Regions from separate parts of the Streptomyces sp. NPDC054849 genome, predicted to be linked through region 2. Evidence: riboswitches for the same ligand, from Rfam matches in the RefSeq annotation. Region 2 holds a riboswitch; each other region holds the start of a gene.
What was found. Region 2 has a riboswitch for cyclic di-AMP ahead of ACWGIF_RS24605 (LysM peptidoglycan-binding domain-containing M23 family metallopeptidase). Riboswitches for the same ligand answer to the same signal wherever they lie in the genome.
Positions count from the first base shown of each region.

Region 1 (10,358 bases), on a different contig from region 2:
GATTGCCGAGGGTTTCGAGGTACATCAGGGCGACGTCGGTCGTCTCGTCGTCGTACCAGTACTGCAGGATGTCGTTGCCGGAGACGTCGGCCCGGTTCCCCGCGGAGACGAAGGACGACAGTCCTTCGCCGCGCCGGAGCAGCGCGGAGAGCAGGGCGATCCCGATCGCCCCGGACTGCGTGAACAGGCCGATCCGGCCCCGCATCGGCATCGGCGCGGGGGTCAGCGAGGCGTTGAGCTCCACCTCCGGCGCCGTGTTGATCACGCCGTAGGCGTTGGGACCGATCAGCCGCATGCCGTAGGAGCGCACCTGCCGCACCAGTTCGCGCTGGCGGGCGAGTCCGGCCGGGCCGCTGTCCCCGTATCCGGCGGACAGGACGACGAGCCCCTGCACCCCGTGCTCGCCGCAGGCGGCCACGGCGTCGGGGACGCGGTCCGCCGGAACCGCGATCACCGCGAGGTCGACCGGGGCGCCGACGGCCTCGACGCTGCGGTAGGCGCGTACGCCGTCGAGCAGGTCGCGCGTGACGGCTTCGTTGACGGCGTAGAGGTGGCCGTGGAAGCCGCTGTCCCGCAGGTTGCGCAGCGCGGCCGCGCCCACGCCCGCGCCGGAGCGGCTGACTCCGATGACGGCCACGGAGCCGGGGGCCAGCAGTCGCTGCACCGAGCGGGCCTCGGCGCGCTGTTCGCGGGCGCGCTGCACGGCGAGGGACTCGGCGGTGGGTTCGAGGTCGAGGGTGAGGTGGACGGAGCCGTCCTCGAAGCTGCGCTTCTGCTGGTAGCCGGCGTCGGTGAACACCTTGATCATCTTGGTGTTGGCGGGCAGCACCTCGGCGGCGAACCGGCAGATGCCGCGCTCCCGGGCCACCGCGCCGATGTGTTCGAGGAGGGCGGAGGCGACGCCGCGGCCCTGGTGGGCGTCCTGGACGAGGAAGGCGACCTCGGCCTCGTCGGCGGGCGCGGAGGCGGGCCGGCCGTCGGCGCCGATGCGGTCGTAGCGGACGGTGCCGATGAACTCCCCGCCGATGGTCGCCGCGAGGCCGACCCGGTCCACGAAGTCGTGGTGCGTGAAGCGGCGCACGTCGCGGTCGGAGAGCCGGGGGTAGGGGGCGAAGAAGCGGTAGTACTTCGACTCGTCCGAGACCTGCTCGTAGAAGCTGACGAGCCGGCCCGCGTCCTCGGTGGTGATGGGCCTGATCCGGGCGGTGCCGCCGTCGCGAAGGACGACATCGGCTTCCCAGTGGGCCGGGTACGAGGGGTCCGACTCGATGGTCATGGGCCTACCTTACGGCCGGACCGGGCCGGGCAGCGCTCGCGCGGCGCATGCGGCACCAGCGGGCAAATCAGTGCAAGCTGGGGAAGTCGAATGGCGGAAGATTCCGGCCGAAGGCCGGTCGGAGCATTCCGGGTGTCGTGAGAGACTGGTCTAGACAACCGTAAGAACCTGAAGGGCATCACCATGGCAGAGCGCCGCGTCAACGTCGGTTGGGCCGAGGGCCTGCACGCTCGTCCCGCCTCGATCTTCGTCCGTGCGACGACCGCCTCCGGCGTCCCGGTGACCATCGCGAAGTCCGGCGGCGACCCCGTCAACGCCGGCTCCATGCTGGCGGTTCTGGGTCTGGGCGCCCAGGGCGGCGAAGAGATCGTCCTCGCCTCCGAGGCCGAGGGTGCGGAGGCCGCGCTGGACCGCCTCGCGAAGCTCGTCGCCGAGGGTCTCGAGGAGCTCCCCGAGACCGTCTGACCCTTCGGGTTCGACCCACGCAGGACCAGGGCGAGCCGCGGCCCCCGACGCCCCGGGGACCGCGGCTTCGCCGTTTCCGCGCCGGGCACCGGCGGGGCTCTGCGCGCGGATCATCGGACCACCCCTGCGGGAGGCCCCTCCCCCCGGCGGGGCCTCCCTCGGCGGTCCGTCCCGGCGGGCCTCCTCACCCGCCGGGACAGACCTCCCATCCGCCCGCCCGAAGCCGGCCTGCCGCCCGCCCGCCCTCGGCGGGCCTCCCCGCCCGCCGAGGGCCGGCCCGGGAGCCCTCCGGCTCCCGTCCGGCCCTGACGGCGTGTGAGCCGGCGCAGGCCCCGCCCCGACCGGACGGCGGGCCGGCGAGCGCCTGGCCCCCGGCCTGAACGGCCCGGCCGTAACGAGCCCGGGCGTAACGAGCCACGAGCCCGGCCCTGACGAGCCCACCCGATCCAGACACGCCGATCCGGGCCCGCCCCGGCATCGGGCCCGGAGGAATCGAAACCCGGGAAATGCGGCTCGGCGCAGAGAATCAGCCGACCACCCGAATTCAGGCCCCCCGGCATCAAGCTCGCAGGAATTCGGCACGGCGATTTGACCCGGGATTGCAACCACCTCGCCGCAGCGCAGCGAATTCCCGCCATTCCACTCTTTGTATACGGCTTCTGTTAATGCCGGCCGCTCGACATGTTTACGGCAGGTTGCGAAGTGCTCACCGCCGGGCGGAGCCGCGGCCGGTGCGCCCCCGCCGTCCGGTCGGCGTGCACCGCCGTCAGCGCCCGCGCCCGCTCGGCGTCCCCGCGCGCCACCGCGTCCACGATCGCGCCGTGCTCCGCCCAGGACTCCACGGGCCGGGCCGGCGCCTCCACCACGTACATCCACGCGATCTTGTGCCGCATCTGCGTCAGCAGCGCGATCAGCCCGGGGCTGGCGGACGCCTGCGCGAGCGTCTCGTGGAACCAGCCGCCCAAGGACCGCAGATCTTCCCCCTGGCCGCGCCTGGCGCGCTCCTGCCCCAGTCTGACCAGCCCGCGCAACACCTTGAGGTGCGCCTCGGTGCGACGCCGGGCCGCCCGGGCGGCCGCCAGGGGCTCCAGAAGCATCCGTACCTCCAGGAGGTCCGCGGCCTCCTGCTCGGTCGGCTCGGCCACGCAGGCCCCCGCATGGCGGCGCGTGGTCACGAACCCCTCGGACTCCAGGGTCCGCAGCGCCTCGCGGACCGGGACGCGCGAGACTCCGTACCGGCGGGCCAGCACCTCCTCGGTCAGCCGACTGCCCGGTTCGAACACCCCGGAGACGATGTCGTCGCGGATTGCTGTGCATACCGCGTGCGCAGGAATACGCAAGACCGAACCTCCGCCTATTTCCGACTGCCAGTCCCCTCGCACGCCCATGCGTGCGCTGCAACTCTATGGGAACACACGATAATTTCCGAGAGCGGCCGGAAATACGAAACATTTGCACGAAGATGCAACACAAAAACCCCGGCTCGGGGAGCCGGGGTCTTCGGTGAAGCGGTGCGGGACGGAGTCAGAGGCTGACGCCGTGCGAGCGCAGGTACGCGATCGGGTCGACGTCCGAGCCGTACTGCGAGCCCGTGCGGGCCTCGAAGTGCAGGTGCGGGCCGCTGGAGTTGCCGGTGGAGCCCGACAGGCCGATCTGCTGGCCGGGGGTGACCTGCTGGCCGACGGAGACGCTCAGCGAGAGCAGGTGACCGTACTGCGTGTACGAACCGTCGTTGTGCTTGATGACGACGTTGTTGCCGTACGCGCCGCCCCAGCCGGCCTCGACGACGGTACCGGAGCCCACCGCGTGGACCGAGGTGCCGGAGGCGGCGTGGAAGTCGATGCCCGTGTGGCTGCCGGAGGACCACATGCCGCCGCCCGCCTTGTACTGCGTGCTGACGTACGAGCTGTCGAGCGGCGACACGAAGGTGTTGAGGCGCTTGCGCTCCTCCTCGCGGGCGGCGCGCTCGGCGGCGTCGCGCTCGGCCTTCGCCTTGGCCTCGGCGAGGCGCTTGGCCTCGGCGGCCTTCTGCTTGGCCTCGGCCTCGGCCTGGGCCTTGGCGGCGGCCTGGTCGGCGAGGCGCTGCTGGGACTCGGCCTGGTCGGCGAGATCGCCCGCGAGGTCCTCGGCGACGACCACGGCACCCAGCCCGTTCTCCGGGGCGGAGCTGCTGTGGTTGTCCGCGGCGAAGGCCGGGGCGGCGAGGGAGCCGACGACACCCGTCGTGGCGATCGCGGCGATACCGGCGTAACCGGCGGTCTTCTTGCTCAGGCGGCTGGAACCACGGTGCTTGCCGGAACCAGCGGGACGACTGCCAAACGCCATGAAGGGTTTGATCCTTTCCTTCCTTCTCGCCTACCGGGTTAGCTGACGGGTTCGGAGCAGGAAGGTCTCCTACGGGCCTCCTCTTGCGAGGGGGTCCGATTCACCCCAGGGACTCATGTGGGTCCCCGGCTCCCCAGGCTCGCGCCTGACGGGGACTCGGCGATCGCTGCCCGGTGCCGCGGGTGCGGCGGGCACAACTGACGGACAGCACGGCCGACGCTAGGCGGATCATCAGTCAATCGCCAAACAGACACGGCTTTTTGTTGCGTACGCCACATCACATAAAAGCAACCTCACCACTAAACAGACAAAAAGGGCCCTGACGGACAAGCCGCCAGAGCCCCTTGCACATACGCCTCAAATGGCCGTCAGTTGACGCTCATGAGGCCGTCAGTTGGCGACGACCGTGACGTCACCGATCCCGAGCGCCCGCACGGGCTCCTCGATCAGCGCCGCGTCGCCCACCAGGACCGTCACCAGCCGGTCCGCCGGGAAGGCCTTCACGACCGCCGAAGTGGCCTCCACCGTGCCGGTTTCGGCGAGCTGCGCATACAACTGCGCCTGGTAGTCGTCCGGCAGCTCCTGCTCGACCTGATCGGCCAGCGTGCCGGCCACCGAGGCCGCCGTCTCGAACTTCAGCGGGGCCACGCCCACCAAGTTCTGTACGGCCACGTCACGTTCGGCGTCGGTCAGACCGCCTTCCGCGAGGGTGCGCAGCACCTTCCAGAGGTCGTCCAGCGCCGGCCCCGTGTTGGGGGTGTCCACCGAGCCGCTGATGGCGAGCATCGAGGCGCCCTTGCCGTCCGCGGTGGAGCGCAGCACCTGGCCGAAGGCGCGCACGCCGTACGTGTACCCCTTCTCCTCGCGCAGCACCTTGTCCAGGCGGGAGGTGAGGGTGCCGCCCAGGCAGTACGTGCCCAGCACCTGGGCCGCCCAGACCCGGTCGTGGCGGTCCGGCCCGATCCGCCCGATCAGCAGCTGCGTCTGGACCGCTCCGGGCCGGTCCACGATGACCACGCGGCCGGTGTCGTCGGCGGTCACCGCGGGCACCGGGAGCGCCTCGGCGGCGTTGCCCGTCCAGGTGCCCAGGGTGTCCGCCAGCACGGCGTCCAGGTCGATGCCGGTCAGGTCGCCGACGACCACCGCGGTGGCAGTGGCCGGGCGTACGTGGGCCTCATAGAAGGCGCGTACGGCGGTGGAGTCGATACGGGCGACCGTCTCCTCGGTGCCCTGGCGCGGCCGGGACATCCGCAGGGAGGCCGGGAAGAGCTCCTTGGACAGCTGCTTGGCGGCGCGGCGCTGCGGGTTGGCCAGCTCGTGCGGGATCTCGTCGAGCCGGTTGCGCACCAGCCGGTCGACCTCGGAGTCGGCGAAGGCGGGGGCGCGCAGCGCCTCGGCGAGCAGGCCCAGCGCCTTGGGCAGCCGGGAGGCCGGGACCTCCAGGGAGACCCGGATGCCGGGGTGGTCGGCGTGCGCGTCGAGGGTGGCCCCGCAGCGCTCCAGCTCGGCCGCGAACTCCTCGGCGGAGTGCTTGTCGGTGCCCTCGGAGAGCGCGCGCGCCATGATGGTCGCCACGCCGTCCAGGCCCTCGGGCTCCGCGTCGAGCGGGGCGGCGAGGTTGACCTCGACCGCGATCACCTGCTGGCCCGGCCGGTGGCAGCGCAGCAGGGTCAGCCCGTTGGACAGCTTCCCGCGGTCGGGGGCCGGAAAGGCCCACGGCTGCGGCTCGCCGGCCTGCGGGCGCGGGTGGAAGGTCATCGTGACGGCTGCGGTGTCGCTCACTGCTCCGCCCCCTCGCTCTCGTCGTGCTGGTCGGGCTCATCGCCCTCTTCTGCGGCGATGGGCTCGTAGACGAGCACCGCACGGTTGTCCGGGCGCAGTCGGGCCGCGGCCACGGCCTGCACCTCCTCGGCGGTGACGTCGAGGACGCGCTGGACGGCGGTCAGCGCCAGCTGCGGGTCGCCGAACAGCACCGCGAAGCGGCACAGTTCGTCGGCGCGGCCGGCCACCGTGCTCAGCCGGTCCAGCCATTCGCGCTCCAGCTGCGCCTGGGCGCGCTCCATCTCCTCGGCCGTGGGGCCCTCGGCGGCGAACCGCGCGAGCTCCTCGTCCACGGCCGCCTCGATGGCGGGGATCTCGACCCCGCTGGAGGTCTTGACGTCCAGCCAGCCCAGCGAGGGCGCCCCGGCGAGCCGCAGCATGCCGAAGCCGGCCGCGACGGCCGTCTGGTCGCGGCGCACGAGCCGGTTGTGCAGCAGCGAGGACTCGCCGCCGCCCAGGATGGTCAGCGCCACGTCGGCGGCGTCGCACTCGCGGGTGCCGTCGTGCGGCAGCCGGTAGGCGGCCATCAGCGCACGCGCCGGGACGTCCTCGACGATCTCCTCGCGCAGCTGCTCACCGATGACGTCGGGGAGCGAGCCGTCGCGGGGCGGCTGCTTGCCGTCGTGCGCGGGGATGGTGCCGAAGTACTTCTCGACCCAGGCGAGCGTCTGCTCCGGGTCGATGTCCCCGACGACCGACAGCACCGCGTTGTTCGGCGCGTAGTACGTGCGGAAGAAGGTGCGCGCGTCCTCGAGGGAGGCGGCGTCCAGGTCGGCCATGGAACCGATCGGGGTGTGGTGGTACGGGTGGCCCTCGGGGTACGCCAGGGCGGTCAGCTTCTCGAACGCCGTGCCGTACGGGACGTTGTCGTACCGCTGGCGGCGCTCGTTCTTGACGACGTCGCGCTGGTTCTCCATGGACTCGTCGTCCAGGGCGGCCAGCAGGGACCCCATCCGGTCCGCCTCCAGCCAGAGCGCGAGCTCCAGCTGGTGGGTCGGCATCGTCTCGAAGTAGTTGGTGCGCTCGAAACTGGTGGTGCCGTTGAGCGAGCCGCCGGCGCCCTGGACCAGTTCGAAGTGCCCGTTGCCGGGTACGCTCGCCGAGCCCTGGAACATCAGGTGCTCGAAGAGGTGAGCCAGGCCGGTACGCCCCTTGACTTCGTGGCGCGAGCCGACGTCGTACCAGAGGCAGACCGCGGCGACCGGGGTCAGGTGGTCCTCGGAAAGCACCACGCGCAGGCCGTTGGCCAGCCGGTGCTCGGTCGCTGTCAGGCCGCCGGAGCCGGCCTGGGCTGTGGCCGTGTGACCCATGGGCATGTGGTCCCTTCGATCGCGATGCAGAGATTTCTGTCAGACCTGCCACTGTATGCAAGCGCGTCGAGTGCCGGATAAGTTCCCGGGTCACGCCCCTGGACTCCGTCCGGGGGACCCCCGGGGTCGGAGTCGGCGTTGTCGGTGCCTCGGGCCACAATGGTCCGCGTCATACCCGCCGGACACCCACCCGACCCAGCCAGACCCAAGCCAGACCCAGCCACACCCAGCCAGACACCCAGCACACCCCATTCTTGGTTAAGGAGCCGCGCAGCGATGGCCCGCCGCAGCACGAAGACCCCGCCGCCGGAGGATTTCGAGGAGAAGATCCTCGACATCGACGTCGTCGACGAAATGCAGGGCTCCTTCCTCGAGTACGCGTACTCGGTGATCTACTCCCGTGCCCTGCCCGACGCCCGGGACGGCATGAAGCCGGTGCACCGCCGCATCGTGTACCAGATGAACGAGATGGGGCTGCGCCCCGACCGCGGCTACGTGAAGTGCGCCCGTGTCGTCGGCGAGGTCATGGGCAAGCTCCACCCCCACGGCGACGCGTCCATCTACGACGCGCTGGTGCGCATGGCCCAGCCCTTCTCGATGCGGCTGCCGCTGGTCGACGGCCACGGCAACTTCGGCTCGCTCGGCAACGACGACCCGCCGGCCGCGATGCGTTACACCGAGTGCAAGATGGCCGACGCCACGTCACTCATGACGGAGTCGATCGACGAGGACACCGTCGACTTCACCGCGAACTACGACGGCCAGGAGCGCGAGCCGGTCGCGCTGCCCGCCGCGTACCCGAACCTGCTGGTCAACGGCGCGTCCGGGATCGCGGTCGGCATGGCCACCAACATGCCCCCGCACAACCTCGGCGAGGTCATCGCGGCCGCCCGTCACCTGATCCGCCACCCCCACGCGGACCTGGAGGCGCTGATGCGCTTCGTGCCGGGTCCCGACCTGCCCACGGGCGGCCGGATCGTCGGGCTCTCGGGCATCAAGGACGCCTACGAGAACGGCCGCGGCACCTTCAAGATCCGCGCGACGGTGACCGTGGAGAACGTGACGGCGCGGCGCAAGGGCCTGGTCGTCACCGAACTGCCCTTCACGGTCGGCCCCGAGAAGGTCATCGCGAAGATCAAGGACCTGGTCGGCTCGAAGAAGCTCCAGGGGATCGCCGACGTCAAGGACCTCACCGACCGCTCGCACGGCCTGCGCCTGGTCATCGAGATCAAGAACGGCTTCCACCCGGAGGCCGTGCTGGAGCAGCTCTACAAGCTGACGCCGATGGAGGAGTCCTTCGGCATCAACAACGTGGCGCTGGTGGACGGGCAGCCGCTGACGCTGGGCCTCAAGGAGCTGCTGGAGGTCTACCTCGACCACCGCTTCGAGGTCGTCCGGCGGCGCAGCGAGTTCCGCCGCACCAAGCGCCGCGACCGCCTGCACCTCGTCGAGGGCCTGCTGGTGGCCCTCATCGACATCGACGAGGTCATCCGGCTCATCCGGGACAGCGAGAACTCCGCCCAGGCCAAGGCCAGGCTGATCGAGCGGTTCTCGCTGAGCGAGATCCAGACCCAGTACATCCTGGACACCCCGCTGCGCCGGCTCACCAAGTTCGACCGGCTGGAGCTGGAGTCCGAGCGCGACCGGCTGACCGGCGAGATCGACGAGCTGACCGGGATCCTGGACTCCGACACCGAGCTGCGCAAGCTGGTCTCCACGGAACTGGCCGCCGTCGCGAAGAAGTTCGGCACCGAGCGCCGTACGGTCCTGCTGGAGTCGGCGGGCACGACGGTCGGCGCGGTACCGCTGGAGGTCGCGGACGACCCCTGCCGCGTGCTGCTGTCCTCGACGGGCCTGCTGGCACGCACCGTGACCGGCGAACCGCTGCCCGAGTCGGAGGGCGGCGCCCGCGCCAAGCACGACCTGATCGTCTCGCAGGTCGCGGCCACCGCCCGGGCCGAGATCGGCGCGGTCACCTCGTACGGGCGGCTGCTGCGGCTGTCGGTGATCGACCTGCCGCAGCTGCCGGACACCCACGCCGCGCCGAACCTGGCGGGCGGCGCCCCGGTCTCGGAGTTCCTCTCCGGTCTGGAGGCGGACGAGAAGGTGATCTGCCTGACCTCGCTGGACGAGTCCTCGCAGGGTCTGGCCCTCGGCACCGAGCAGGGCGTGGTCAAGCGCGTCGTGCCGGACTACCCGGCGAACAAGGACGAGCTGGAGGTCATCACCCTCAAGGAGGGTGACCGGATCGTCGGCGCGGTCGAGCTGCGCACGGGCGAGGAGGATCTGGTCTTCATCACCGACGACGCCCAGCTGCTGCGCTACCCGGCGGGCCAGGTCCGCCCGCAGGGCCGCCCGGCCGGCGGTATGGCGGGCATCAAGCTCGCCGACGACGCGAAGGTGATCCACTTCTCGGCGGTGGACCCCGGCCGGGAGGCCCTGGTCTTCACGGTGGCGGGCTCGCACGGGACGCTGGACGACTCGGTGACGTCCGGGAAGCTGACCCCCTTCGACCAGTACCCGCGCAAGGGACGGGCCACCGGCGGCGTGCGCTGCCAGCGGTTCCTGAAGGGCGAGGACGTCCTGGTGCTGGCCTGGGCGGGCGGTTCCCCGGTCCGCGCGGCGGCGGCGAACGGCACTCCGGCCGAGCTGCCGCCCGTGGACCCGCGCCGGGACGGCTCGGGGGCGCCGCTGCCCGCGGCCGTCGCGGCGCTGGCGGGCGCCGCGCTGTAGAAGGTACGAGGCCATTCGGGTGGTACGTCCGGGGGACGTACCACCCGAATGCCGACTAGTGTTTTCCCTCTGGACGTGGTGGGGGGAGAACGCAGCTGATGAGCCGTCGAGCGGGCAGCGGACTGATCGGGAACTGGGCGGAGGCGCAGCGCCGTCAGCAACAGACCCAGCTGATCCAGCAGCGGGAGGCCGAGCGCCGCCGACGTGCCCACGAACGGGACGCGAACCGGAGCCACCGGCAGTACCGCGAGGCCGAGGCCCTGCGGCGTACCGCGCAGCTCGACGCCGAGGTCGACGCGCTCAAGGGCTTGTTGGCCGCGGGCTGCCGGGCGCCGGCGTTCCGGATATCCGCCCTGGCCCGGCCGGACCAGCTGCAGCCCTTCGACCCCGGGGCCCTGGCGCACCCGGTGCCGATGCCCCGCATCGAG
Region 1 is NZ_JBSGZI010000051.1:29,936-40,293, forward strand. It holds gene ACWGIF_RS22070 (bifunctional acetate--CoA ligase family protein/GNAT family N-acetyltransferase) at 1-1,276, opposite strand, end outside; gene ACWGIF_RS22075 (HPr family phosphocarrier protein) at 1,460-1,741, shown strand; gene ACWGIF_RS22080 (GntR family transcriptional regulator) at 2,404-3,081, opposite strand; gene ACWGIF_RS22085 (M23 family metallopeptidase) at 3,266-4,066, opposite strand; cyclic di-AMP (ydaO/yuaA leader) riboswitch at 4,080-4,238, opposite strand; gene ACWGIF_RS22090 (M16 family metallopeptidase) at 4,457-5,824, opposite strand; gene ACWGIF_RS22095 (M16 family metallopeptidase) at 5,845-7,197, opposite strand; gene ACWGIF_RS22100 (DNA gyrase/topoisomerase IV subunit A) at 7,474-9,930, shown strand; gene ACWGIF_RS22105 (restriction endonuclease) at 10,029-10,358, shown strand, end outside.
Region 1: linked by a shared signal. The riboswitch ahead of ACWGIF_RS22085 (M23 family metallopeptidase) and the one ahead of ACWGIF_RS24605 (LysM peptidoglycan-binding domain-containing M23 family metallopeptidase) in region 2 are both predicted to bind cyclic di-AMP.

Region 2 (10,358 bases):
CGGACCTGCCCGGCGTTCCGCGGGGGGATGGGGCGAGGGCGCGGACCGGCGGGCGGGCGGGGGGACCGGCAGAGGTTCGGCCCAGAACTCGGTCAGGGGAGCGGCCGGGGCGCGGGGCGGTGGGGCCGTGGCGCGGGGCGGCGGGGCCGGGGCGCGGCGGGCCGGCGCCGGCTCCTGCAGGTCGTCGGCCGACGCCGTGGCTCCGGCTCGGCCGGCGGCCCCCGGCGGGGGTACGGGCCCGGCGGCGCGGGCCGGGCCTCCGGGTGCGGGGACCCTGGGCCAGGGCTCCGGTACGGGCCCGCGCATGCGGACCGGCTCCAGCGGCGGCATCGCCGCGCCCTCCCCCGTCCCCCACGACGTGGCCCGCGAACCCCCCGCCGCGTCGGTCGCGCTGGGAGCATGCGCGCCCAGCAGCTCCTGCGGAAGCACCAGTACGGCGAGCACGCCGCCGTAGATGTTGGACTTGAGCTCGACGGCGATCCCGTGCCGGCGCGCCAGCGCCGAGACGACGAACAGGCCGATCCGCCCGTCCGCCAGCAGGTGCCGGACGCTGATCTGGTCGGGGTCGCCGAGCAGCGCGTTCATCCGGTGCTGTTCCCCGGGCGGCATGCCCAGCCCCCGGTCCTCCACCTCGATCGCGATCCCGGCGGTGACCCGCTCGGCACGCAGCACCACATCGGTGTCGGGGGCGGAGAACACCGTGGCGTTCTCGACGAGTTCGGCCAGCAGGTGCACGACGTCCGCGACGGCGTGACCGCGGACGCTGCCTCCGGCCGGGGGCACGACCTTGACCCGGGTGTACTGCTCCACCTCCGCGACCGAGGAGCGGAGCACCTCGCTCAGGTCGATGGGGCGGGTCCACTGGCGCCGGGAGGCGGCGCCGCCCAGCACGGCGAGGTTCTCGGCGTGGCGGCGGATGCGGGTGGCGAGGTGGTCGACGTGGAAGAGCTCCCTGAGCAGGTCCGGGTCCTCGACCGTGTCCTCCAGGTCGTCCAGGAGCGAGATCTCCCGGTGGACGAGGGACTGCAGCCGGCGCGCGAGGTTGACGAAGACCTCGACCATGCGCTCGCTGTCGGACGGGGCGACCGGTCGGGCCAGCCGTACGAGGGTCGCGTGCGCCTGTTCACGGGCGCCGCGCAGCTCCTGGGAGAGCAGCCAGAACTCGTCCACGCCCGCCGGGTCCGCGCCGACCTGCGGCGCCGTCGGACCGCCCCGCACGGGGCGCGGCGGGCTCTCACCCCGTTCGAGCCGGTCGGCGGCCGTGCCCAACTCCTGGCGGCCGCGCACGCTGGAGCGGCGCAGCGCCTCGCACCGGTCCCGTACGGCCTTGGCGCCGCGCTGGGCTCCCAGCAGGGCCGCGGCGAGGGCGCCGACCACGAGCAGGACGCAGCCGGTGAGCACGGGCCACAGCCGGGCGTCGCGGTCACCGGCTCCCCCGCCGAGCTGCAGCGTGAAGATCACCGCGGCCGCGCCGCTGAGCCCGGCGGCGAGCGTGGGCAGTACGGCGGCCCGTACCAGCTGAGGGCGTATCTGCCGGCCCGGACCGGTGACGGCGTGTCTCGACGGGGCGTGGCGGGCGGCGCGGGGTCCGGACATCGGCGTCCTCGGTACGTGGGGCCCGGCCCCCAGCGTTCCCGGGGCCCGGTGTTGATCACCGAATACCCACGCTAGACCCCACCGTCCCGCCACGGACTGCCAGTTGGCGAACTTTGCGGGGGTGCTTCCCGCTCCCGGTGGAGCGCTCGTACAGCCGCCCGAATGCGCCGGTCGGGCCGCCTGGGGCGCTGCGGGCACGGACCCGCCGCGCCCCCGCGGCGGGCCCGTCCGGCGGCCGGCCGCTACGAACCGACGGCCTCGGGCTCCTCACGGATGACCACCGGTGCCCGGCCGGGAAGCGCGGCCCTGGATTCCACGGGGGCCGCGGGCGTGCCCCCCACTACGAACGGGCGCCACCACGGCGCGCGCGGGGCGTCGGCGGCGCCGGGCTCGAACGGCTGACCCGGGATCGGCAGCGCGACGGCGGCCCCGGCTCCCTGGGCCGCCGTCAGGGTGCCCTCGCCCGGTTCGTCCCACGGGTGCAGGGCCAGGTTGAAGGTGCCCCAGTGGATCGGCAGCATCGTGCCGTGCGGGATGCCGCCCTGCAGGTCGAGGTGGGCGCGCATGCCCTCCTCGGGGGTCATGTGGATGTCGGGCCAGTACTCCGAGTAGGCCCCGATCTGGATCATCGTGGCGTCGAAGGGCCCGTGTTCGGCGCCGATCTCCTCGAAGCCCGGGAAGTAGCCGGTGTCCCCGCTGTGGTAGATCCGGTGCTCGTCGCCCGCCACGACCCAGGAGGCCCACAGGGTGTGCTGCTGGTTGCGCAGGCCGCGTCCGCAGAAGTGCCGGGCGGGGGTCGCCGTGAGGGAGAGCCCGGCGATCTTGGTGCTCTCGTTCCAGTCCAGCTCGCGCAGCCGGTCGGCCGACACGCCCCAGCGCTCCAGGTGCGCGCCGACGCCCAGCGGGACGGCGAAGACCGTGTCCGTGCCGGCCAGGGCCTTGATCGTGGGCAGGTCGAGGTGGTCGTAGTGGTCGTGCGAGATGACCACGACGTCGACCGTGCCCAGGGAGGCCAGCGGGACCGGTACGGGGTGCAGCCGCTTGGGGCCGGCGAAAGGGAAGGGCGAGCACCGCTCGCCCCACACCGGGTCGAACAGCACCCGGCGCCCGTCGATCTCCGCGAGCACGCTGGAGTGGCCCATCCAGGTCAGCCGCAACCCGCTCACGGGCGGCTTCGACAGCTCCGCGAGAGTGGTCGGGTACACGGGGATCGGCGCCGCGGGACCGCGCCGCGCCCGCTGTTCTCTGTGGAAGTAGATCTTGGCGAACTCCGTCATCGACCCCGAGGGCCTGTTCCGGGCCCCCACCGGATTCTGGAAGACGCCGTCGGCGAAGTTCGGCGAGCGGCGGATCCGCTCGAGCCGGGCGCCGGACGGGTCCGCGCCGAAGGCTTCGGGCCGCAGGGCGCGCAGCCGGGGACGCAGGGGACGGGAGCCGGTCAAAGCGCCTCCAGGGAGGATCGGGTCAGGATGGTCGTCTCTCTACGACCATCCCAACGCACACCGGCCCCGAAGGATTCCGGTTGCGGCCCCCGTCCGCTCCGGCGTCCCCGGCACCCCGCCCGCGGCCTCCCGGCACCGGCCCGCGTGACCACTCCGCGCCCCGCCACCGGCCCTGTGACCGCCCCGGCCACCGGCCCCCCGACCGGCCCCCGTCTGCCCCGGCGACCGGCCCCCGACCGGCCCTCGACCGCCCCGGAGACCGGCCTCGTGGCGCCCGTCGCCGACGGCTACAGCGGCAGCAGGTCCGGCCGCTTCGCCTCGACGTGGTCCCCGGAGGACTCCCCGCGCAGCCGTCGGCCGATCCACGGCACGAGGTGGTCGCGCGCCCACTGGATGTTGTCCCGGGTCACGTCCACCGAGCCGCGCGGCCGCTGCGGCGGCCACGGCTGGTCGGGGTCGGTCGGCACGTCCAGGCCGAGCACCTGCCCGGCGCGCAGCGCGACCCGTGTGTGCCCCTCGGGTGAGAGGTGCAGCCGGTCGGTGTCCCAGGCCCGCCGGTCCTGTACGGACTTCAGCGACCAGAGGTCGAGCACCGGGCAGTCGTAGCGGTCGGCGATGGCGCGGACGTGCGCGCTGTACGTCGCCACCTTGCCCCGGAGGTGCTTGAGCACCGGCACCCCGCGGGTGTCGAAGCCGGTGGTGATCATCACCTGGCCGACGGCTCCGGCGAGGTCGGCCACGGCCGCCTCGAACCGTTCCGCCACGTCGTCCGGGTCGCTGCCGGGCCGGATGATGTCGTTGCCGCCCGCGCAGAAGGTGACCAGGTCCGGCGAGAGCGCCTTCGCCCTCGGGAGCTGGTCGGCCACGATCTGGTCGAGGAGCTTCCCGCGTACCGCGAGATTCGCATACCGGAAGTCGTGCTCTTCGCGCTGGTCGGCCAGGAGTACGGCGAGCCGGTCCGCCCAGCCGAGAAATGAATCCCCGGGTCCCGGGTCCCCCACGCCCTCGGTGAAGCTGTCCCCGATCGCCGCGTACGAGCCGATGGTCTTGAGTTTCGTCGTCGTCGCTGCCACGGGAGACATCCTTCACTCCCGTAACCAACCTACGCCAACGTAATGAGGGGTTGACGGGCCGTGATCTATACCACCCGGGGGATAAGGAATATGTACACGTGAGGCCGGGACCCCCCTCGGGCCCCGGCCTCACGCGTGTTCGTGCTCCGCCGGCGGGTGCCGTCAGATGGTCACGCCCTTCGAGCGGAGGTAGCTCAGCGGGTCGATGTCCGAGCCGTACGACTGGCCCGTGCGGATCTCGAAGTGGAGGTGCGGGCCGGTCGAGTTGCCGGTGGAGCCGGAGAGGCCGATGCTCTGGCCGGCGGTGACGCTCTGACCGGACGAGACCGACAGCGAGGACAGGTGGGCGTACTGGGAGTACTTGCCGTCCTCGTGCCGGATGACGACCTCGTTGCCGTACGAGCCGGCCCATCCGGCGGAGACGACGGTGCCCGCACCGACGGCCTTGACGGTGGTGCCGGAGCTCGCGATGAAGTCGACGCCGGTGTGGTAGCCGGAGGACCACATGCTGCCCGCGACCTTGTAGTTCGTGGAGATGCCGCCGCCGAGGGGGGCCACGAAGCCGGAGGCCGACTGCTGCTCGGCAGGCGCCTCGGGGGCGGACTCCTGCTGCGCCGGGGCGGCCTCCGGGGCGGCCTCCGGGGCGGTCTCCGGCGCCTGCTCCGGGGCCTGCTCCGGCGCCTGCTCCACCGCGGCCTTCGGGGCCCGCTTCGGGGCGGCCTCGCGGACGGCATCGGTCGGAGCCGCCTCGCCACGGCCGCCGAGGGTGAGCTTCAGACCCGGGTGGATCAGCGACGGGTCGGTGCCGACCGCCTCGCGGTTGTCGGCGTACAGGTCCTCCCAGCCACCGGACAGGTTGCGCTCCTCGGCGATCTTGGAGAGGCAGTCGCCCGGAACGACCGTGTAGACGGTCGGCGCGGCCTGGACGGCGGCGACGGGCGCCGCCTTCAGCGCGGCCGGAACCTGGGGGGCCACCGCGGGGGCCACCGCGGTCGCGGTGGTCGGGGCGCCGGCCGCCTGGGCACCGGCAGCGCCCATCAGCGGCAGTGCGAGGGCCGCGCCACCGGTGCCGGCGAAGGCGATACCGCGAGAAAGGGAAAGGGACTTGGGACGGCGGTGCTTACCCTTTGCAGGCATGGCGAATTCCTCTCCGGCGCCTGCGAGGTGAGCTGTCGGGTTCGGACTGGAGATGTCCGGCCGCACATGTACGAGACATGTACGACTTCACCCCGAGCGATCCCGTCGAAAAGATCTCCGGGACAGCGGCTTACCTGGTTCCCCCGCTCCTGCCGCGCGAAATAGTCGAGTGCGGTTTCCGGGCGGCGGCAGGATTCGGCGATCCACCCGGATCGATCGCGAAGGTAATCCCTGGAGACCACGGGTAACAAGCCATGAATTCCCTGACGCGATAACAGGGATGAGGGATCGACGGAATTCCCGTCACCCTGCGTCCATTCCCCACCGTCAACGGCCCCGCCGGCCGGGCCTTTCGGCTTTCGCGATCAGGCACTCACGGTCACCGTATGATCTGGCTCACGGGGACGTGCCCGATCTCGCCTCCGGATATGGCAAGTTGGCGTCAAGTAGCTCAATTCGGACAGAAGTCTCATCACGAAGCGGAGGAGTTCCCGTGACCCAGCAGATACAGGAGCCGGAGCTGACCGGAGTGCGCAATTTCCGCGATGTCGGCGGATTGCCGACTTCTGATGGACGAAGGGTCATGACGGGACGACTCTTCCGAAGCGGACATCTCGCACATGCCACCGAAACCGATGCAGAGTTCCTCGGTTCGCTCGGCCTCCACACGATCTTCGACTTCCGCAACGGCGCCGACCACGCGCTGGAGGGGCCGGACGTCGAGCTGCCGGGCGTCCGGAACGTCAACATCCCGCTCTCGGACCCGGCCGACGGCCGCGAGTTCTGGAGACTCGTCCGCGACGGCGACCTCGGCCGGCTCCGCTCGATCCTCGGCGACGGCAAGGCCGCGGCCCGGATGGCGAACTCCTACCGCGGGATCATCGAACACCGCACCGCCGAGCACAGCCGGGTCGTGCACGCCCTGGCGCAGGACAGCGTCCCCGCCCTCATGCACTGCGCGGCCGGCAAGGACCGGGCCGGCCTGTCGATCGCCGTCACCCTGCTCGCGCTGGGCGTCGAGCGCGAGGCGATCGTGGCGGACTACCTGGAGTCGAACGCCCCGCACCGCCGCTACCGCGTCCGCCGCAGCGGCGAGTCGGCCGAGGCCCGCTCCCCCGAGGTGATGGAGCTGCTCGCGCCGCTCTTCGACGCCCGCGCCGAGTACCTGCTCGCCGCCTTCGACACCATCGACGGCTTCTGGGGCGGCGTGGACCGCTACCTGGCGGAGGGCCTCGGGCTGAAGCCCGAGACCCTCGACCGGCTGCGGGACCGGCTCCTCGCGTAGTCCGCCCGGAGCGGGCCGTCAGCGCTGGGCGACGGCCTGCTTCACCAGCGTCCTGCCGAAGTCCCACATGAGCCCGGACCCGCCGTGCGCCTCGTCCATGACCTCGCGGAAGGCGCCGACGAACCGGTCCACGTCCGTCTCGTCCACGACCAGCGGCGGAATCAGCTTGATCACTTCCAGGTGGTCCCCGGAGACCTGGGTGAGGATCCGGTGCTTCTGGAGCAGCGGCACCACGACCATCTGCGCGAAGAGTCCCTTGCGGGCCGCCTGCAGCACGGTCCACCGGCTGCGCAGCCCCAGCGAGGAGGGCCGGCCGAATTCGATGCCGATCATCAGGCCGCGTCCACGCACCTCGTGCAGCAGCTCGTACTCGTCCACCAGGGCCGCGAGGCGCCCGCGCAGCAGGTCGCCCATCGCGCGGGCCCGGGCCACGAGCCCCTCGTCGTCCATGACCGACAGCACCGCCAGCCCGGCCGCCATCGCCTGCGCGTTGGATCCGAAGCTCGCGGAGTGCACGAGCACGCGGTCCATCGACGAGTAGACCTTCTTGAAGATCCAGTCCTTGCCCAGGGTCGCCCCGACCGGCACGTAGCCCCCCGACAGCGCCTTGGCCACGCACACCAGGTCCGGCTCCACACCCGGCTCGTGCTGGTACGCGTAGAAGTCACCGGTCCGTCCGAGGCCGGTCTGCACCTCGTCCACGATCAGCAGCGCCTTGTGCCGGTGCAGCGCCTCCTGCGCGGCGAGCAGGAATCCGGGCGGGGCGGCGAGCACCCCCTTGCCCTGGATCGGTTCGACGACCAGGGCCGCCACGTCCCCGCGCTTCAGTTCCCGTTCCAGGGCGGCCAGGTCGCCCAGGGAGATCCGCGTGTCGGGGAGCAGCGGCGCGAAGCCTTCGCGGAAGCCTCCCTCCCCGTTCACCGAGAGCGAGCCGGCGGTGAGCCCGTGGAAGGCGTGGTCGCAGTAGAGGACCCTGGGCCGCCCGGTGGCGTACCGGGCGAACTTCAGGGCCGTCTCGACCGCCTCGGTGCCGCTGTTGCCGAAGAAGACCCGGTCCAGGTGCGGGCTGTAGGAGAGCAGCTTCTCGGCCAGCAGCCCGGGCAGCGGCTGGCAGTCGAAGCGGGTCAGGTCGGCGAGCTGGGCGTCCAGGACGTCGTGCAGGGCCCGGCGGACGACCGGGTGGTGCCGGCCCAGGCCCATGACCCCGAACCCGGCGAGCATGTCGAGGTAGTCGTTGCCCTCGGCGTCCCAGAAGTGGGCGCCCTCGGCCCGCTCGTAGACCTTGTCGAAGCCGATGGTGTGCAGCATGCGCGGCAGTTGGTGGTTGAGGTGCCGCGCGTGCAGCTCGTAGCGCTCCGCCCCGCGCGCGGCCAGCAGGGCGCCGAGGTCGAAATTCCCTGGGCGCTCCCGCTGTTCTGCCGGACCCCGTTCCACCGAGCCCTGCTCCGCCTGGGTCATGCCGACTTGTCCCGGTTGCCGCCGATCGTCTCCCGGGCCGCCCGCAGGGACTCCTTGAGGGAGCCCATGGTGGCGAGGACGGCGGTGGGCTCGTAGCCGCAGTGCGCCATGCAGTTCGCGCAGCGCGGGTCCTTCCCGCGGCCGTACTTGCTCCAGTCGGTGTCGTTGATGAGCTCCCTGTACGTCGGCACGTACCCGTCGCTCATCAGGTAGCAGGGGCGCTGCCAGCCGAAGAGGGAGTAATTCGGAATGGCCCAGGCCGTGCAGGGGAAATCGGCCTTTCCTTCCAGGAAGTCCAGGAAGAGAGGAGAGTGATTGAGCCGCCAGCGCCGCCGGTTGCCGCCCGCGAAGGCCTTCCTGAAGAGTTCCCGCGTCTGATCGACGCCCAGGAAGTGCTCCTGGTCCGGAGCCTTTTCGTAGGCGTAGGCGGGAGAGATCATCATCTCGTCCACCTGGAGGTCGTCATTGAGGTAGTTGAGCACCTCGATGATCGTCTGCGGGGTGTCGGTGTTGAAGAAGGTGGAGTTGGTGGTCACCCGGAATCCGCGCCTCTTCGCCTCCTTGATGGCCGCGACCGCCTCGTCGAAGACGCCTTCCTTCGCCACGGACTCGTCGTGGCGCTCGCGCAGGCCGTCGATGTGCACGGCGAAGGCGAAATACGGGGAGGGTGTGAACTTCTCGATCTTCTTGCGCAGCAGCATCGCGTTGGTGCAGAGGAATACGTACTTCCGCCTCGCCACCAGCTGCCGGACGATCTCGTCGATCTGCGGGTGCATCAAGGGCTCGCCGCCCGCGATGGACACCATCGGGGCGCCGGACTCCAGCACGGCACCGACCGCCTGGGCGACCGGCATGCGCTGCTTGAGCACCCCGGCCGGGTGCTGGATCTTTCCGCACCCCTCACAGGCGAGGTTGCAGGCGTAGAGCGGTTCCAGCTCGACGATCAGCGGGAACTTCTCACGCTTGCGGAGCTTCTGTTCGAGAAGATAGGTCCCGACCCTGATGGACTGGCGCAGCGGCATGGCCATCTGGCTCACCTCCTGGGGAGCAGCAAAGAACGGTGCCATTCGTAAAACGCGGGCAGTACGGCACGCAGAACACGGAAGGCCGATATTCCCCCGCGAACCGTGCCGATACGGACGAGCTCATGCTCCGGAGCGTCCACGATCACCCGGACGGCCGCAACGGGACGGCCGGCGCTGCGGGTGGCGGTCCACAGGGTGGCCGCGGACTCCATGTCGACCGCGATCGCGCCGGTGGCACGCAGCTGCGCGCGCTCCTGGCCGCGGACGACGTGGTCGGATCCGGTCAGTGCGCCGGTGTGCACGGTCCGGCCCGGGGCGGCCCGGGCGAGCGCCTCGGCGAGCAGGGTGGTACCGGTACAGGCGACGGCCCCCCGCAGGTCCCGGGTCTCCTCCGCGACGACCAGGTCGCCGGGGTGCATGCCGGGGACCAGCCCGGCGCAGAATCCCGTCGCGAGGACGGCGGCCCGGTCCATTCCGGGCCGGTCCAGCGCCCGGGTGAGGGCCCGCTCGGCCGCGCGCGGACCCATCCCGGTGCGCAGCAGGGTGTACCCCCCGGTCGGACCGCAGGCCGAACCACTGGCTGAACCTCGACCCGAAGCGCGAGCCGAGCCGGCGGTCCCGCCGCGGCCCGCGCTGCGCAGCGCCGCCTGCTCGATGCGCAGTGCGCAGGCGACCAACAGCGGGTCGGGGTTCCCGGCCGCCCGTTCCGCGCCGGCGGCGGACATCAGGCTTCACCGGACCGGGCGGACGGCTCCCCGTACAGATAGCGGCCGAGCGCGGTGAGCGGGAACACCTGCCGGTACAGGTGGTAGTTGATCGAGAAGTCCCAGGGGAAGCCGGTGCCGGTGAAGTACGGCTCGTCCCAGGAGCCGTCCTCCTTCTGGGTTCGCACCAGGTAGGCCACGCCCCGTTCGACGGCCTTGCCGTCCCGCTCACCGGCCGACAGCAGCGCCATCAGCGCCCACGCGGTCTGCGAGGCGGTGGAGGCGCCCTTCCCGGCCCAGGACGGGTCCTTGTAGGAGCGCTGGTCCTCACCCCATCCGCCGTCCTCGTTCTGTACGGATTCCAGCCAGCGCACGGCCCGCCGGATCGCGGGATGCCCCGGGGCGATGCCAGCGGCCGTGAGGGCCGGAATCACCGACCCGGTCCCGTAGACGTAGTTGGTGCCCCAGCGCCCGAACCAGCCGCCGCTCGGTTCCTGTTCGGCGAGCAGCCAGGCGACGCCGCGCCGGGTCCGGGCGTCGCCCGCCCTGCCCTCGAAGGCGAGCATCTCCACCACGTGGGCGGTCACGTCGGCCGAGGGCGGGTCGATGACCTCGCCGAAGTCGCAGAAGGGCAGTCG
Region 2 is NZ_JBSGZI010000063.1:33,861-44,218, forward strand. It holds gene ACWGIF_RS24590 (ATP-binding protein) at 1-1,596, opposite strand, end outside; gene ACWGIF_RS24595 (MBL fold metallo-hydrolase) at 1,839-3,038, opposite strand; gene ACWGIF_RS24600 (SGNH/GDSL hydrolase family protein) at 3,326-4,111, opposite strand; gene ACWGIF_RS24605 (LysM peptidoglycan-binding domain-containing M23 family metallopeptidase) at 4,274-5,248, opposite strand; cyclic di-AMP (ydaO/yuaA leader) riboswitch at 5,251-5,426, opposite strand; gene ACWGIF_RS24610 (tyrosine-protein phosphatase) at 5,742-6,533, shown strand; gene ACWGIF_RS24615 (aspartate aminotransferase family protein) at 6,552-7,991, opposite strand; gene hpnH (adenosyl-hopene transferase HpnH) at 7,988-9,019, opposite strand; gene ACWGIF_RS24625 (phosphorylase family protein) at 9,025-9,741, opposite strand; gene shc (squalene--hopene cyclase) at 9,741-10,358, opposite strand, start outside.

Region 3 (10,358 bases), on a different contig from region 2:
CCTTGTCGACGCCGTCCCAGACGTTGGAGTACCAGGGCCGGTCGGAGCCGGCCTGGCCGGTCCGGTGCGGTTCCGGGGGGCGGGACCCCGCGTCGCCCATGATGTAGCCGATCTCCCCCGGTCGCAGGAAGTGCAGGTGCTTGCGCGCCTGCTGCTCCGCGTACGCGTCGTCCTGCCAGCGGGCCTTCTCGTCGCGAAGCCGCTCCAGGCGGTCCCGCGCGGCCGCTGCGGCCCGCTGCTGCTCCGCGATCTCCGAGCGCTGGGAGACGTACTGGCGCATCGGATACGCGAGGGCGACGACCAGGGTACAGAGGACGAGCACCAGCAGCGCCGCCCGGCCCGTGAGCCGGCTGCGGCGGACCTGGCGCCGCGACTGCGAGCGGTAGACGTGGGCGGCGGTCCGCTCGCCGAGCTGCTTGAGCCTGGTCGCGGTGGAGAAGGTGGAGAACCGATCCCGGTTTCCGGCCATTGATCCGCCTCCCCTATGTACGCACTACGCAATACGTCCCCGCACACGGTACGGGACCGAGTGCGGGGACGTACGGAGGCTAGGCGCAGCCGTCAGGCACGGCTCGGCCCGAGGGTGATCAGCCCTTGAAGCGCGGGAAGGCGGAGCGGCCCGCGTACACCGCGGCGTCGTCGAGGATCTCCTCGATGCGCAGCAGCTGGTTGTACTTGGCGACGCGGTCCGAACGGGCCGGGGCGCCGGTCTTGATCTGACCGCAGTTCACGGCGACGGCGAGGTCGGCGATGGTGACGTCCTCGGTCTCACCGGAACGGTGCGACATCATGCACTTGAAGCCGTTGCGCTGGGCCATCTCGACGGCGTCCAGCGTCTCGGTCAGCGAACCGATCTGGTTCACCTTCACGAGCAGGGCGTTCGCGGAGCCCTCCTCGATACCGCGGGCCAGACGCTCCGGGTTGGTGACGAAGAGGTCGTCGCCGACGATCTGGACCTTGGAGCCCAGCTTGTCGGTGAGGGTCTTCCAGCCGGCCCAGTCGTCCTCGTACAGCGGGTCCTCGATGGAGACCATCGGGTACGCGGAGACGAGCTCCTCGTAGTACTCGGTCATCTCGGCGGCCGAGCGGGACTGGCCCTCGAACTCGTACTTGCCGTCCTTGTAGAACTCGGACGCGGCGACGTCCAGCGCGAGCGCGATGTCCTTGCCCGGGGTGTAGCCGGCCTGCTTGATGGCCTCGACGATGAGGTCGAGCGCGGCGCGGTTGGACTCCAGGTTCGGGGCGAAGCCGCCCTCGTCGCCCAGCCCGGTGGAGAGGCCCTTGGTGTGCAGGACCTTCTTGAGGGTGTGGTAGACCTCGGCACCCCAACGCAGCGCCTCGGAGAAGGACTCCGCGCCGATCGGGGCGATCATGAACTCCTGGATGTCCACGTTGGAGTCGGCGTGCGACCCACCGTTGAGGATGTTCATCATCGGAACGGGCAGCAGGTGCGCGTTCGGACCGCCGAGGTAGCGGAAGAGCGGAAGGTCCGAGGCCTCGGACGCGGCGTGCGCGACGGCGAGGGAAACGCCGAGGATGGCGTTGGCGCCGAGCGAGCCCTTGTTGTCGGTGGCGTCCAGGTCGAACATGGCCTGGTCGATCAGGCGCTGCTCGGTGGCGTCGTAGCCGACGAGCTCCGGCCCGATCTGCTCGATGACGGCGAGGACGGCCTTCTCGACACCCTTGCCGAAGTAACGGTTGGGGTCACCGTCACGGAGCTCGATGGCCTCGAATGCACCGGTGGAGGCGCCGGACGGAACTGCAGCACGGCCGGTGCTGCCATCGTCGAGGCCCACCTCGACCTCGACCGTGGGGTTGCCTCGGGAGTCCAGGATTTCCCGGGCTACGACGACGTCGATGGACGGCACGAGCATCTCCTTCTGGGATGTGACGCTGGGTGTGCGGTGGCGTGTCAGGCCGTGGGATGGCCTTGCCGCCTAGAGCCTAACCGGATCCGGGCACTCGACCGGCCGACCGCCCGGCCCCTGGGACGAAAAAGGGACCGAATACCCCTCTTCCGGGACATAGATCCCTTGATCACCGACTCTCGGCCGGTGCACACACCACCGCCCGGCGCGTGAGGGGACGACGCGCCGGGCGGTGGGAATGCTGTGTGTTGTACATGTTTCTGCGGCTATGGCCGCAGTGGTCAGCTGAGCTTCAGCTTCTGACCCGGGTAGATCAGGTCGGCGTCGGAGACGATGTCCTTGTTCAGCTCGAAGAGCTTCTCCCAGCCGCCCTTGACGCCGTTGGCCTCGGCGATGGTGCCCAGGGTGTCACCGGACTTGACCTCGTACGAGCCGTTGCCGGTCTTCGGCGCGACCGGGGCCTCGGTGCGCTCGGAGCGGGTGACCGGAGCCTCGGGGCGCTTGGTCTCCTTCTTCGGCGCGACCTTGGTCTCGGTCTTCTTCGGCTCGGTCTTCTTCGGCTTGGTCGGCGTCGTGGTGTCGGCGCCGCCACCGGTGTACGAGGAGTTCGACAGGCCCTTGCCGCAGTGCGGCCAGGCACCCTTGCCCTGGCCCTTGAGGACCTTCTCCGCGACGGCTATCTGCTGGGACTTCGAGGCCTGGTTGGCCTGCGGGGCGTAGGACTTGCCACCGAACGCAGCCCACGTGGAGGACGAGAACTGCAGGCCGCCGTAGTAGCCGTTGCCCGTGTTGATGGCCCAGTTGCCACCGGACTCGCACTGGGCGACCTTGTCCCACTCGGACGCGGTGGCGGCGCTGGCGGTGCCCGCGGCCATCAGGGGGGCAGCGACCGCCACACCGGCGACACCGGCGAGCGTGACGATGCGAACGGCCTTGGAACCGCGGCGGTGCTTGCCCTTGCCGGAAAGCAGCATGGAGATTCTCCTCACCGACGCCTACGAGGTGAGCTGTCGGGTTCGGGCGAGTGAGTTGCCCGGCCGTGCGACCTAGCGCACGTCTTAACCCCTAGCCGGTGGCGTGACCGTCTCTCAACGGCCGCTCCCGGCGCCTACCTTGGTTCCCCCGCTCCTGCCTTCGGCGCTTGACGCGACGACTGTTCCCTCCGGCCGCCGGCAGGATTCGGCGATGCGGTCGAAGGAGCCCGCGGTGGCGGGCGATTCAGAAGGTAGACAGGTCCCTCCCCGATGTTCAACGAGGAACATCGGGGAGAAACGGCCCCTACTTGCGCTCCCCTCAAGGGTGTTTGCGCAGGTGAGGACGGGGTTTGCGGAAGCCCCGGGGCAGGACACGCCAGTTGACCGGAAGAGACACATGTCTCACTTACGGAAATCCGACAATCAGCCCTTTCCGGATGCCCGAAGTGTCCTTGTTACACGGTTAGATCCAGATTCTGACCGGGCTTGATCAGATCGGCATCCTCGCCGATGACCTGCTCGTTGGCCTGGTAGAGCCCGTTCCAGCCGCCCTTGACGCCCTTGGCAGACGCGATGGTGGCCAGGCTGTCGCCCTCCTTGACCGTGTACGTGGGGTCCGACGCGCCATCAGTTACGCCGAGCGCCTCGGGGGCGGGAGCACCGCGGTGCTTGCCGCTGCCCTCGGCGGGAGTGGCTGCCGGGTCCGCAGGGGCCGTCGGGTCGACCGGGGGCAGCCCCGGGGTCGCGGGCGGCGCCGTGGGCCCGGTCGGGTCCGCCGGGAGGGTCGGAGTCGTCGGGTCGCCGGGGGTCACCGGGGTCGTGCCCGGGTCGCCCGGGAGGGTCGGGACGGCGGGCGGCGTCGTGGGGACGTCCGGGGCGGGCATGACGGGCAGGCCGACCGACGGGGCGTCGGGGATCAGGTAGGGGGTGTCGGAGGGCCTCGGGGCCGCCGGGGTGGGAGACCCGTAGTCCGTGGACGGCTTGCCGCCGCCGGTGGACGGCACATGGTCGTCGGGGCGCGACGGCGTGGGGCCGATCGCGGTCGTTCCACCGGGCAGGCCGGGGTCCACCTGTGCGGCGGGGCCCTGCCGGTCCAGACCGGCCGCGGCCGCACACAGCGGCCACGCCTGCGGCCCCTGCGAGGCCAGCACCCGCTCGGCGACGGCGATCTGCTGGGACCGGCTCGCCAGGTCGGGCCGCTCGGCGAAGTCGAGACCGCCGGCGCTCTGCCACTGCTCCTGGGTGAACTGGAGCCCGCCGTACGCGCCACTGCCGAAGTTGGCACTCCAGGAGCCGCCGCTCTCGCACTCGGCGACCTTGTCCCACGTGGAGGTGTCGGCGGCGGTGGCATTGGTGGCGGCTAGCAGGGGCAATGCCAGCGCGGAGCCAGTGACTCCGGCTGCGACTACCAGCGCGGGGACCTGGCGGGGGCGTCTGTGGCGGCCGTTCCCGGAACGCATGAAGGTGCACCTTTCGCATAACAGCGGGGTAACGGCAGAACCTAGCGGCCTTCGAACGATTGTCACAAGTTCGACCGGAAACTGACTGCTAATCAGGAGGCCCTGAAATGTTTCAAGCTGTGAAGCGCACGGGAAGGGTGCGCAGGCCACGCATGATCAACCCGCCGCGCCAGCGCAGGTCTTCGGGTGGAACGGCAAGTTCCAGATCTGGCAGACGCGTCAGCAAAGTCGCGAGCGCGGTCTGCCCCTCAAGTCGTGCGAGCGGGGCGCCCAGGCAGTAGTGGATGCCGTGCCCGTACCCGAGGTGCTGGTTGTCGGTCCTGGAGAGGTCGAGGGTGTCCGGCTCGGCGAACCGCTCGGGGTCCCGGTCGGCGGCCGCGAGGACGACCAGGACCGGGTCGCCGGCCTCGATCCGCCGGCCGCCGAGGGTCAGCGGCTCGGTGGCGAACCGCCAGGTCGCCAGCTCCACGGGGCCGTCGTAGCGCAGCAGTTCCTCGACGCCGGTGGCCAGCAGTCCGCTCTCGCCTGCGGCGAGGGAGCGCTGGAGGCGCTCGCGCTGGTCCGGGTTCATGAAGAGGGAGTGGACCCCGTTGCCGATGAGGTTCACGGTGGTTTCGAAACCGGCGAAAAGCAGGATGAAAGCCATGGCAGTGGCCTCGGCCTCCGTCAGGTGGTCGCCGTGGTCGCTCGCCCGGATCAGATCGGAAATCAGGTCGTCGCCCAGATCATCCCTTTTGCGGTGGATGAGCTCGCCGAGGTAGGTGCGCATCTGCTTGACCGACCGGGCGACCCCGCCGCGTGGACCGCCGCCGTGGCGGATCATCATGCCGGCCCAGTCGCGGAAGTCGTCCTGGTCCTCACGCGGTACGCCGAGCATCTCGCAGATGGCGTAGATGGGGAGCGGGAAGGCGAACTCGTGGATGAGGTCCGCCTCTCCCTTCCCGGCGATCCCCGGCTTTTCGACGATCTTGTCGATCAGGTGGTCGGTGAGCGCCTGCACACGCGGGGCGAACTCGGCGACGCGGCGCGGGGTGAACGCCTTGGACACCAGCCGCCGCAGCCGGGTGTGGTCCGGCGGGTCGATGTTGAGCAGATGCGTCATCAGCTCCGCCTTGCGCTCCCCCGGGATCCCGGTCTTGCCCTTGGCGTGCGCGGGCTCCGCGTGGTGCGCCGGATTCTTGCTGAGCCGCTGGTCGGCGAGGGCCTGGCGGGCGTCGGCGTAGCGGGTGACCAGCCAGGCCTCGACCCCGCTGGGGAGCCTGGTGCGGTGCACCGGGGAGTGCTCGCGCAGCCATGCGTAGGCCGGGTACGGGTCGGTCGCGAACTCCCAGTCGAAGAGGGTCGGGCCCTCGGTGGAAGGAGTGTCGGCGGGGGTTGCGGGGGTCTGCTCATGCACCCGAAGACCGTATCCCGGCGCCGAACCGCCATCCCCTATGACCCTTTCGTCGCGGCTGTCCGCAGATCGGCCATCCCTTGACCTCACCTTCTCCGACATTCCTACTTTCGGTCTTGTGGATGTGAGGATCTTGAGAAGCAGTTTCGCGGTGGTGGAGAGACGGGCCGAGCACGCGGTCAAGTTCTTCTACTCCCACCTCTTCTGGCACAACCCCAGAATGCGCGACCTCTTCCCGGCCTCCCACGAGGACATGGAGCGCCAACGGGACCGGCTCTTCGCCGCGCTCACCCACGTGATCGCCCATCTGGACGACGGGACAGCCGGCCCCTATCTGCGTGACCTGGGGCGAGACCACCGCAAGTTCCTGGTCGGCCCCGATCACTACGCCGCCGTGGGTGCCAGCCTGCTCGCCGCGCTCGCCGAGACCTCGGGCGCGGCCTGGACCCCGCGGGTGGAGAAGGCCTGGACGGAGGCCTACCAGGTGATCGCCGACGCGATGACGGCCGGCGCCGACGCGAGCAAGGACCCGCCGTGGTGGGACGCGGAGGTCGTACGCCACCTCCAGTACGGACAGGACATCGCCGTCCTGACCCTGCGTCCCCGCATCCCCTTCCCCTATGTCCCCGGCCAGTACGCGAGCGTGAGCAGCGAGCGGGTCCCGAGGACCTGGCGCACCTACTCCATCGGCAACGCCCCGCGCGCCGACGGCTCCCTCGACCTCCACGTCAGCCGGATCGAGCGGGGGCGGCTCAGCACCACCCTGGTCCGCGAGACACGGCCGGGCGACGTCCTGCGACTCGGCGCGGCCGGCGGGCAGCTGACCTTCCGTCGCGAGGACCGCCCGGCCAGCCTCATCGCGGCCGGCACCGGCTGGGCGCCGATCCGGGCCATGCTGGAGGACCTCGCGGAGCACCCTCCCGACCAGGACGTACGCCTCTTCGTGGTGGCCCGGGACGGGGCGCACCTGTACGACCGGCCGCTCATCGACGCGTACGCCGCCTCCTGCGGCTGGCTCGGCGTCACCTACATCACGCCCGCCCCCGGGCGGCACCGCAACCAGGCCACCGACCGGCTCGCGACCGCGCTCGGCCACCGCGGCATGTGGCCGGACCAGGACGTCTACCTCAGCGGGCCGCCGCAGTTCATCGACGAGACCGCCGCCCTCCTGGCGGAACTGGGCGCCCGCCCCGGCCGCCTCTTCCACGACTCCGTACCGGGCAGCGGGACCGGCCACGGACCCGCAGGCCGGCCGCTGGGCTTCGGCGAGTGGTTCCTGGACCGGCCGTCGCCGCACTGGTACGACCCGTCGGCCCGCGCGCCGAGGCAGGACTGGGAGAAGTAACCCGCACACCCGCTGCTGGGGCCGGGGGCCTACTTCCCCGGACCGCCGACGCCCTCCGCGGCCCGGATCGCGTCCCGGTAGACGCGGGCCGCCGCGCGCAGCGCGGTCTCGGGGTCGATCCCCGCCGCCTCGGCGCGCGCCGCCAGTTCCAGCAGCTCGTATCCGACGCCCTCCCCGCGGGGCAGCTCGACGTCCACACCGCCCGTACGGACCCGGCCCGCGAGCTTGGCCGCGAGCGCCAGACCGGGCTGGCCCACCGGGACCCCGTCGGTGACCGACTCCCGCTGCTTCTCGACCGCCTTGGTGCGCTGCCAGTGCGCGTGGACGTCCTCCGGGGTCTCGGCCTTCGCGTCGCCGAAGACGTGCGGGTGCCGGTGGATCAGCTTCTCGACCAGGGCCCCGGCCACGTCGTCGATGGAGAACGCCTCGTCGCCGTCCTGGCCGTCCTCACCGTCCCCGCCGGCCTCCTCGGCGATCCGCGCGTGGAAGACCACCTGCAGCAGCACGTCGCCGAGCTCCTCGCGCAGCTCGTCCCGGTCCCCGTTCTCGATGGCCTCGACCAGCTCGTACGCCTCCTCGATCGCGTACTTGGCCAGACCCTCGTGGGTCTGCTGCGAGGTCCACGGGCACTCGCGCCGGACCCGGTCCATCACCTGGACCAGGTCGAGCAGGCGCGCGCCCGGCAGGTCGTAGGAGCCGGGCAGCAGTTCCAGGTCGGGCATGGAGACCCGGCCGGAGCCGGCCAGGCGGGCCAGCCCGTCGGTGAGCCGCTGGTCGCCCTCGCCGCCCGGGAGCACCACCACCGTGCGGCCGCCCGCGCAGGCCTCGACCAGCTCGTGCGCGTCCGGGCTCCCGTGCGTGACCTCGATGCCCGCCTCCCGCAGGTACGGCAGCTGCGGGTGGCCGGGATCGGCGCACAGCACCCGGTCCGCGGCGTGGAGGGTCTGCCACGCCGGCCAGGACAGCACGCCGGGGGCCACCCGGTGGCTGGTGGTCAGCAGGACGATGCGGCCCGTGGGCTCGGCGGCGGTGGGCTCGGAGTGGTCGGTCACCCTCCGAACCTACCTCCGGCCGGCGGTGTCAGGCTCCGGCGGGGGCCTGCTCGGGACGGGTCCGCTGGGTGATCCAGGGGGTCTCCCCGACGCCGAGCTTGATCTGCTTGGCGTCCCAGGCTCCGTAGCGCGGGTTGACCTCGATGTGCAGGGCCTGCACGGCGGCCCGGGCGGGCTCCTCGAGCTTCCCGTTGCCGTACTTGGCGGACAGCTTGGTCAGGAGCACCCGGTCCCGCAGGAAACGGTCGACCTGGCCGGGGGCCATCGCGCCCTTGTGCAGGAGCAGCGCCTCGAACTGCTCGGCTCCGCCGTTCTCGTCGACGTACGCCTTGCGCTCGACCTCGATGTCCTTCTGGGAGGCGGTGAGCCCGGCGGTCTCGGCCATCTCGTCGATGATCCGGCTCTGGAGGATCGAGTCGAGCTTCTGACGCTCCAGGTTGGGGGTGCTCGCGATGAGTTCGGCGGCGGCCTGGCCGGCACGGTTCTGTGCGGCGCGGACGTCGTTCACCTGGGCCTGGAGCGCGGAGGTGGTGATCCGTTCGCCGCCGACGACGGCCGCGGTGCCGGGACGTGCCTCGCCCGAGCAGGCGGACAGCAGGGGCGCCGCCAGGAGCAGGGCGGTGGAGACGGAGAGCGCTGTGCGACGGTGCAAAGGAGCCTCCAGGGCCGGGAGATTGTGCGTCGGTGCACAAAGGGGCCGTGCGGTGATCGATGGTATGCAGTCGGGGGGATGCGAGCCACCGGTTCGACCAACGATTCGCGCGCGGACTGAACACGCCCGTTCATAGGCGAGTGCCCCCGTCCCGGCGTGCCCGCCGCGCCACCCGTCACCCGTACTGGGGACCCGGTGGCCCGGGCGCCGACCGGACCGGCGGACGGTCATGCGCAGGCCACCCTCCGGTCACCCGGTGGTGCCAGGGTCGGCCCACCATGCCGACACCGCACCGCGCACCGCGCACCTCGCCGCGCAGCACACCGCACCGATCGCCGCGCAGCGCACCCCGTCCCTCGCCCCGCAGCGCAAGACAGCGATCGCCGCGCCGCCGGAGCCTGCGGGGCTCGGCCCTCGCCGCCCTGCTCACGGCGGTGGCCGTGTGCGCCGGCGACGCTGCCGCCCGCGTCTTCCCGTACGGATCGCGCCACCGCGGCGTCAACGACCTCGGCAATCAGTTCGTGCCCTTCCACGCGCACCTGTGGGACCTGCTGCACGGCCGGGCGGAGGGCGGCCTGCTGTTCAACTGGCGGTCCGGGTACGGCACGAGCTTCCTGCCCGACCTGGGCACCTACCTGGCCAGCCCCTTCGCGGTGCTCGTCGGGCTCTTCCCACGCGCGGACATCGACCTCGCGGTGTACGTCGTCACGGTGCTCAAGACGGCGGCCGCGGCGGCCGCGACGGCCTGGCTGCTGCGCACGCAGCGCCGCGGGCCCTGGTGGGCTGCCGGGCTCCTCGGAGCCTCGTACGCGCTGTGCGGATGGTCGGTGATCGAGGCCTCGTACAACCCGATGTGGCTGGACGGACTGATCGCCTTCCCCCTGCTGTGCCTGACCGGCGAATGGGCCCTGCGCGGGCGGCGGATGCTGCTCGCCCCGCTGGTCGTCGCCGTGTGCTGGACGGCGAACTTCTACACCGCCTACATGGCCACGCTGGGTGCGGCGCTGGTGCTGCTGGTCCGGGTGGTGCTGACCCGGGAGGGGGTCCGGGCCCGGGCGGCGGTGCTCGTGCGGGCGGCGGGGACCACCCTGCCGGGGATCGCGCTCGCGGCGCCCGTGCTGGTTCCGCTGTTCCTCAGCTCGGGGCAGGCGTACCCGGGGTGGGTCAAGGAGTTCCGGCCGGTGTCGTGGGCGGACTTCTTCGCGCGGCTGCTGCCGGGGACGTACTCCTTCTCCTCCCCCGCCGTCTTCGTGGGCACCGGGACGCTGCTGCTGGTGGCCGCGCTGCCCTTCCACCGGGCGGCGCCGGTGCGCACCCGGCTGTGGTGGGCGGGGCTGACGGCGGCCGTGGCCCTCTCCCTCCAGTGGGCTCCGACCCACCTGGCCTGGCACCTCTTCGCGACCCCGAACGGAAGCCCCTACCGGCAGACCTTCGTCCTGGCCGGGATCGCCGTGATCGCCGCCTGGACCGGGCTGGCGGCGGGCCCGCCACGGCCGCCGGCGCTGGCGGCGGGGGCGGGCCTTCTGGCGGCCGCCGCGCTGTGGGCGCGCGGGAGCACGCTGGTGACGGCCCAGGGTTGCGTGCTGTTCGGCGGCGGGCTGGTGCTGGCGGGCG
Region 3 is NZ_JBSGZI010000029.1:32,668-43,025, forward strand. It holds gene ACWGIF_RS15735 (FtsB family cell division protein) at 1-469, opposite strand, end outside; gene eno (phosphopyruvate hydratase) at 588-1,874, opposite strand; gene ACWGIF_RS15745 (transglycosylase family protein) at 2,150-2,842, opposite strand; cyclic di-AMP (ydaO/yuaA leader) riboswitch at 2,846-3,018, opposite strand; gene ACWGIF_RS15750 (transglycosylase family protein) at 3,298-4,302, opposite strand; gene ACWGIF_RS15755 (cytochrome P450 family protein) at 4,415-5,698, opposite strand; gene ACWGIF_RS15760 (globin domain-containing protein) at 5,847-7,040, shown strand; gene ACWGIF_RS15765 (nucleoside triphosphate pyrophosphohydrolase) at 7,070-8,092, opposite strand; gene ACWGIF_RS15770 (SurA N-terminal domain-containing protein) at 8,121-8,744, opposite strand; gene ACWGIF_RS15775 (YfhO family protein) at 9,023-10,358, shown strand, end outside.
Region 3: linked by a shared signal. The riboswitch ahead of ACWGIF_RS15745 (transglycosylase family protein) and the one ahead of ACWGIF_RS24605 (LysM peptidoglycan-binding domain-containing M23 family metallopeptidase) in region 2 are both predicted to bind cyclic di-AMP.